One region of the Actinoplanes sp. CA-142083 genome, then DNA from elsewhere that is predicted to be linked to it. Evidence: predicted binding sites of a transcription regulator. Region 1 holds the regulator's gene; the other holds the start of a gene.
What was found. The regulator HspR, encoded in region 1, represses chaperone genes until heat shock. The targets are predictions, from matches to a motif close to TTGAGTNNNNNNNACTCAA.
Positions count from the first base shown of each region.

Region 2: the regulator HspR is predicted to act here: its motif matches at 1,143-1,161, upstream of lon (endopeptidase La).

Region 1 is NZ_CP192076.1:117,330-121,245, forward strand. It holds gene dnaK (molecular chaperone DnaK) at 1-290, shown strand, start outside; gene grpE (nucleotide exchange factor GrpE) at 287-931, shown strand; gene dnaJ (molecular chaperone DnaJ) at 1,038-2,234, shown strand; gene ACQPZX_RS00575 (heat shock protein transcriptional repressor HspR) at 2,256-2,690, shown strand; gene ACQPZX_RS00580 (hypothetical protein) at 2,734-3,204, opposite strand; gene ACQPZX_RS00585 (cation:proton antiporter) at 3,344-3,916, opposite strand, start outside.
Region 2 is NZ_CP192076.1:7,370,765-7,374,680, forward strand. It holds gene ACQPZX_RS33780 (alpha/beta hydrolase family protein) at 1-1,113, shown strand, start outside; gene lon (endopeptidase La) at 1,238-3,490, shown strand; gene ACQPZX_RS33790 (Ig-like domain-containing protein) at 3,590-3,916, shown strand, end outside.

The DNA of each region.
Region 1 (3,916 bases):
ACAGCAAGAACAAGATCGGCGAGGCGCTCGGCGAGCTGCGCGGCGCCCTCGGTGGCTCCGACATCGAGAAGATCAAGGCGGCCCACGAGCGGCTGTCGCAGGTCTCGCAGGAGGCCGGCTCGCTGCTTTACTCGCAGGGTGACGGCACCCAGGCCGCCACCGGTGGCGCGGACGGCACGCAGGCGCCCGGCGGCGCCTCCGACGCCCCCGGCGCGACCGGCGCCGGCCCGGCCGCTGGGGGTGGCGACGACGTCGTCGACGCCGAGATCGTGGAGGACGACAAGAAGTGACTGCCGCGGACGACGAGAACGACGGTCAGGCGACCGAGCGGGTCGTCATCCGGGACCGACGCAAGATAGATCCGAAGGCCGAGGGCGGCGCCAAGGGCACCGCCGCGGTCAAGGACAAGTCCTCCAACGGCGGCGCGCACCGCGCCGCCGAGCCGGAGGAGGGTGCCGAGGTCCCCGTCGATGACGAGGACAAGAAGCCCGCGCTCGGAGCCGAGCTCGAGGCGGTGCGGGGCGAGCTCGACGAGCGGACCCACGACCTGCAGCGGGTCACCGCCGAGTACGCCAACTACCGCAAGCGGGTCGACCGGGACCGGGCGGCCGCCGCCGAGCTCACCACGGGAGCGGTGCTCACCGCACTGCTGCCGGTGCTCGACGACATCGACCGGGCCCGCGAGCACGGCGACCTGGTCGGGCCGTTCGCCTCGGTGGCGGAATCGCTCACCGCGGTGACCGGCAAGCTGGGTCTCACCGCGTTCGGCGAGAAGGGCGACCCCTTCGACCCGAACCGGCACGAGGCGGTCGCGCACCAGACGTCCGCCGACGTCACGGAGCCGACCTGCGTCGAGGTCATGCGCCGCGGCTACACCCTGGGCGAGCGGCTGCTGCGGCCCGCCCTGGTCGCGGTCGCCGACCCCGAGTGATCTCACAGGCTGTGCCTCAACCCAAGCCTGGACTATCAGTCGGCGGAGCTCGTCCCGCCCACCGCGACGCGGTGGGCGGGACTACCGCTAGGAGGAGGTGGACGAGATGAGCTCGAAGGACTGGCTCGAGAAGGACTTCTACGCCGTGCTCGGCGTGAACAAGTCCGCCTCAACCGACGAGATCAAGAAGGCGTACCGCAAGCTCGCCCGCGACCTGCACCCCGATCGGAACCCGGACAACCGGGAGGCCGAGGAGAAGTTCAAGGCCGCGTCCGAGGCCTACGACGTGCTCTCCGACGACAAGAAGCGCAAAGAGTACGACGAGATGCGCTCGCTGTTCGGCTCGGGCGCCTTCCGCCGGGGCGCGCGCTCCGGCTCGCCGGGTGGGCAGTTCGACCCGTCCGACCTGTTCGGCGGCTTCTCCAACGCGGGGGCCCAGGGCGGCGCCGGCGACCGGCGGTTCGGCGGCGCCGGCTTCTCCGACATCTTCAGCTCGATCTTCTCGGGCGGGGGTCCCGGCGGTGGGGCGGCCCGGCGCGGCCCGCGCCGCGGGCGGGACGTGGAGACCGAGGTGACCCTCGACTTCACCCAGGCGGTACGCGGCACGACGTTGCCGCTGACGCTGCGCTCGGCCGGCGAGTGCGACACCTGCCACGGCAACGGCGCCAAGCCCGGCACCACGCCGCGGACCTGCCCGCAGTGCCACGGCAGTGGCCTGATCTCGCGGAACCAGGGGTCGTTCAGCTTCTCCGAGCCGTGCCGCGAGTGCCAGGGCGCGGGCACCATCGTCGACGAGAAGTGCCCCGAGTGCCGCGGCACCGGCGGGGTCACCAAGACCCGCACGATCAACGTCCGCTTCCCGTCCGGAGTGGCCGACGGCCAGCGGATCCGGCTCAGCGGACGCGGCGAGCCCGGCGACCGCGGCGGCCCGGCCGGCGACCTGTACGTGCAGGTGGCCGTCCGTCCCGACGAGCTGTTCGGGCGCAGCGGCGACGACCTCACGCTGACCCTGCCGATCAGCATCGTCGAGGCGGTGCTCGGCGCCGACCTGCGGGTGCCCACGCTGGACGGCCCGGTCACCATGCGGGTCCCGCCCGGCACGCCGAGCGGGCGCAAGCTGCGGGCCCGGGGCAAGGGCGTGGCTCGCAAGAGCGGACCACCCGGCGACCTGATCGTCACGGTTGACGTGCAGGTGCCGGACGGTGTCACGGGGGAAGCACGCGATGCGCTGGAGCGTTTCGCGAAACTGACCCCGCCGGCCGGGCGGGAACGGCTCGAGGCGCGCGTGCGCCGGGGCGGTTAGGACGTTCTCGGGAGGTGGCACATGTATGAAGAGGTTGAGATCTCGGTGGAGCAGGCCTCCGACGCGAAGGTCCTGATCATCTCGGTGGCCGCGCGGCTGGCCGGCATGCACCCGCAGACCCTCCGCCAGTACGACCGGCTCGGGCTGGTGCAGCCCGGCCGGGCGGGCGGTGGCGGCCGCCGGTACAGCGAGCGGGACGTCGCGCTGCTGCGCGAGGTGCAGCGGCTGAGCCAGGACGACGGCGTCAACCTGGCCGGCATCAAGCGCATCATCGGGCTCGAGCAGCTGGTCGCCGACCTGCAGCAGCGCATCCACGAGCTGGAGGCCCAGCTCGACGAGGCGTACACCCGGATCGCTCAGATGGAGAGCCCGTACTCGGGCCGTGACCTGGTGCGCCAGGAGCGTCCCTCGACGGCCCTGGTGGTGTGGCGCCCGCGCCGCGCTTCCGACAAATAGCGCGCCGACCAGAGGCGGCCTTCCCCAGGGGGAGGCCGCCTTTTCAGCGCCCTAGAGTGCCGCCGCCCGTGGTGCGGCCGAACATGCCGAGGCGCCGGGGGTGGCGGACCAGGCCGCCCTCGATCCAGTCGGAGTAGTCGAAGGCCTCGGGGCGGCTCATCAGGACGCGGCAGTTGTGAGCCCAGATGGACATGGGCTCGTCGCCGACCTCCTCGGCCCGCTCCACATACTTCTTGAGGCGGCGTTTACGCTGGTTGCTGGCGTTTTGCCGGACGCCGTCGGCCGCGTAGATATACATGCAGTGCTGGGCGAAGCGGCGCGCGGGGCACTGACGGTCCATCGCCAGCTCGAAGAGCGTGGGCGCCAGGACGTCACCGGCGATCAGCAGATCCCAGTCGGGGGGCATGTTGTCCAGTGGTACGGACTCAGGCTGATATGCCCAGGCCTGCAGCTCCTCCGGCCGTGGATCGACCGGGTTTGCGAACCCGTAGAAAGCAGACTCACGCACTGTCACGCCGCCGCCCCGCCGTAAAGTCCGATTAACACAACTTGTCGAGCCCGAACGCTAGCGCGCCCCAAGTTCCTACGGAAGTGTTAGGAGGTCACAATCGGATACTGGTCAGTAGCTTTGAGCAGTCTTGCCCGTACGTTCCCTATTCACCTGCGGGAAGAGGGCTTGCCGGCCGCCGCCGGACGGCCATCCGGCGTCGCACGAAGTTCTTGAACCACTGGTAATCGGGCAGACGTGCCAGCATCGGACCCGAGATCACCGTGATCAATACGTACGCGGTCGCCAGTGGCGCGAGGCGCGGCTCGACGCCGGAAGCCACGGCCAGGCCGGCGATGACCACCGAGAATTCGCCCCGCGGCACGAGCGCGAGGCCGGCGCGCAGCTGGCCGGGGAGCGCGATGCCGGCCCGCTTGGCGGCGAGATAGCCGGTCAGCACCTTGGTCGCCATGGTGAGCGCGGCCAGGCCGAGCGCGGGCAGCAGCACCGGCGGCATGGCGGCGGGGTCGGTGGAGAGGCCGAAGAAGACGAAGAAGACCGCGGCGAACAGGTCACGCAGCGGCGAGAGCATCTCGGTCGCGTGATGCGCGACCGGGCCGGAGAGCGCGATGCCGACCAGGAACGCGCCGACCGCGGCCGAGACCTTGAGCTCGGCGGCCACCCCGGCCACGAACAGGGTCAGGCCGAGCACGCTGAGCAGCAGCGCCTCGGGGTCCTG
Region 2 (3,916 bases), 3.5 Mb from region 1:
CTCACCGCGGGCGCGGTGCTCGCGGCGGGCGTGGGGGTCGCCCACGCCGACGGCATCCAGCGCGAGCAGGTGCGCATCGACTTCGGCAAGGGGTGGGTCACCAAGGCCGAGCTCACCTATCCGAGCAGCGCCAAGGGCCGGCTGCCGCTGGTCATCTTCCTGCACGGCAGCGGGCACAACGACATGAACCAGACGCTGCCCGACGGCCGGGGCGCGACCTTCCCTCCGCTGGTGCGGGCCGCCACCCAGGAAGGCTTCGCCACTCTGCGCTTCAACAAGCGCGGCGTGACCGACATCGGGCCGGTCGAGAGCACCGATCAAAATCAACTGCTTCCTGAGCATCCGTACGAGCAGATCCAGCTCGACGCCGCGTCGGTGGTCCGCTTCGCCGCCCGGTCGTCGAAGGTGGACCCGTCGCGGATCTTCCTGCTCGGCCACAGCGAGGGCACCAACGTGGCCGCCAACCTCGCCGCCACGCCGCAGAAGTTCGGCATCCCGAAGCCCGCCGGCGTGGTCGAGATGGGCGTGGTCGGCCTGCCCGTGAAGCAGCTGCTGACCTTCCAGATCTACGGCCGGGTGCTGGTGCAGTTGCACGACGAGTTCGACGTAGACGGGGACGGGCAGCTGACCGCCACCGAGGTCACCGACGGACTGGTGGGTCAGCCGCCGGAGATGGCGGCCCTGCTTGCCCCCAAGACCGACAAGAACCACGACGGGCGGATCGCGATCGACACCGAGGCCGGCGCCGTGCTGCGCGAGCTCACCCACATCGACGACTACCCGAACCTGCCGGACCTCGACCCGTACACGATCAGCTATGCCACGGACATCGCGCGCTTCCCGACGGTTTCGCAGGCGCTGCCGAAGTTCTCCGGGCCGGTGCTGATGCTCAACGGCGAGAACGACCTCCAGACCCCGGCCCGGGCCGCGATCGTCGCGGACGCCGCCGTAGCCGCGGCCGGCAACAAGGACCACAAGATCGTGATCTATCCGGGCATGGCGCACACGATGAACATCACGCCGAAGTTCCAGCCGGTGTTCGGCGAGCCCGACAAGCAGGTCATCACGGAGATCCAGGGGTGGCTCAAGGCCCACCGTGTTCGCTCGCAGTGAACGCCGGAAGAGGGTACGGCCGTCCGCGGTTGAGTCGGCCGTACTCAACTTTTTCGGAGGTGCCCCGGTGGCAAGCAAGCGACTCCCCGTGTTGTTCCTCGACGACATCGTGCTGCTGCCGAGCATGGTCGTCCCGATCGCGCTCGACGAGGCCGCCCTGGCCGCCGTCGACGCGGCCCGCACCTCGGCCAGCTCCGAGCTGCTCATCGCCCCGCGGCTCGAGGACCGCTACGCCACCCACGGCGTGGTGGCGAGCGTCAAGCAGGTCGGCAAGTCCCGTGACGGATCGCCCGCCGCGGTGTTGCGCACCGGCGTGCGCGCCCGCATCGGAGCCGGCGTGACCGGCCCGGGCGCGGCGCTGTGGGTCGAGGCCGAGCCCGTCGAGCCCCAGACCGCCGGCGAGCACGTCCGCGAGCTGGCCGCCGAATACAAGCAGTTGGTCGTCGACGTGCTGGAGCGCCGCGAGGCCTGGCAGGTCATCGAGTCGGTCAGCGCCATCGACGACCCCAGTGACCTGGCCGACACCGCCGGCTGGGCTCCCTACCTGTCCAACGACCGCAAGCGCGAGCTGCTGGAGACCCCGGATGTCGAGGCCCGGCTGCGCCTGCTGATCGAGTGGACCAAGGACTTCCTGGCGGAGTCCGAGGTCAGCGACACGATCGAGAAGGACGTCCGCGAGTCGGTCGAGAAGCGCAACCGGGAGTACCTGCTCCGGGAGCAGCTCAAGGCCATCCGCAAGGAGCTCGGCGAGGGCGAGCCGGACGGCAAGGACGACTACCGCGCCCGGGTCGAGGCGGCCGAGCTGCCCGACGCCGTCCGCGAGCAGGCGCTGCGCGAGGTCGACAAGCTCGAGCGGGCCGGCGACCAGAACCCCGAGGCGGGCTGGATCCGCACGTGGCTCGACACGGTGCTGGACCTGCCCTGGAGCGTCCGCACCACCGACAACACCGACCTGGCGGCGGCCCGGGCGGTGCTCGACGCCGACCACCACGGCCTGGACGAGGTCAAGGAGCGCATCGTCGAGTACCTCGGCGTCCGCGCCCGCCGCGACTCCCGGGGCCTGTCGGTCGTCGGCGGCCGCGGCTCCGGCGCGGTGATCCTCCTCGCCGGCCCGCCCGGAGTCGGCAAGACCTCGCTGGGCGAGTCGGTCGCGCGCACGCTGGGCCGCAAGTTCGTCCGGGTCGCGCTGGGCGGCGTGCGGGACGAGGCCGAGATCCGCGGCCACCGCCGTACGTATGTCGGCGCTCTTCCCGGACGCATCGTGCGCGCCATCCGCGAGGCCGGCTCGATGAACCCGGTCGTGCTCCTCGACGAGGTCGACAAGGTCGGCAGCGACTACCGGGGAGACCCCGCGGCCGCGCTGCTGGAGGTGCTGGACCCGGCGCAGAACCACACGTTCCGCGACCACTACCTGGACCTCGACCTCGACCTGTCCGACGTGCTGTTCATCGCGACCGCGAACGTGCTGGACACCATCCCGCAGGCGCTGTTCGACCGGATGGAGCTCATCTCGATCGACGGCTACACCGAGAACGACAAGGTCGCCATCGCCCGCGACTTCCTGGTGCCCCGGCAGCTCGACCGGGCCGCGCTGTCCGCCGACGAGGTGACGGTCACCGACGAGGCGCTGCGCGAGATCGCCGCCAACTACACCCGGGAGGCCGGCGTCCGCTCCGTCGAGCGCCTGCTGGCCAAGGCCTTCCGCAAGGTCGCCCTGCGCGACCTGCCGGCCACCATCGGGGCAGGTGACCTCAAGGACCTGATCGGGCGGCCGCGGTTCACCCCCGAGTCGTCCGAGCGCACCGCCGTGCCGGGCGTCTCGACCGGCCTGGCCGTCACCGGGATGGGCGGCGACGTCCTCTATATCGAGGCGTCGCTGCTGCCCGGCGACAAGGGCGGGCTGTCGGTCACCGGCCAGCTCGGCGACGTGATGAAGGAGTCGGCGCAGATCGCGCTCTCCTACGTGCGGGCCCACGCCGAGGAGCTCGGCATCTCGCCGGAGCAGCTCGACCACCCGATCCACCTGCACGTGCCCGCGGGCGCGGTGCCCAAGGACGGGCCGTCGGCGGGTGTCACGATGACGACAGCGCTGGTCTCGCTGCTGCTCGGCCGCAACGTGCGCGCCGAGGTCGGGATGACCGGCGAGGTCTCGCTGACCGGCCGGGTCCTGCCGATCGGCGGCGTGAAGCAGAAGCTGCTCGCCGCCCAGCGAGCCGGTCTCACCGAGGTTTACCTGCCGAAACGCAACGAGCCCGACCTCGACGACGTTCCCGCCGACGTGCTCGACGCGCTGACCGTCCACATCGTCTCGGACGTCCGCGAGATCCTCCGCACGGCTCTCGAGCCGGTGTCGCTCGGCGTCGCCGCGGCGGCCTGACCCACGGCGCCGGCGTCCCGTTTCAGCGGGACGCCAGCGCCGTTTCAGCGGATCCCGGCATGGTCCCCCCGGACAGCTGTCCCGAGGGGGAGGGAATCCGTGAGACCGAAAAAGATCTTCACAACGCTGGCGGCCGCATTGGGCGCCGCGCTCATGGCGGTGGTCGCGACCGCCGGCCCGGCCATGGCCGACACGCAAGGCACGAGCACCGACCTGTTCCTGCCGTCCGGCCGGGTGGTCCAGGGCCAGGAGCCCAACTTCGTGATGTCGGTCGGCATCAGCTCCGCCACCGAGGGGGGCTGGATCATCGAGGCCGGCTCGCCGACGTTCCCGACGAAGATTCTGTGCGGCGGCGCGCTGCCTGGCCAGACGACCTGCACCATGAGTCCCGATGCGCTGCCGCCGGGCAACTACAACCTGCTCGCC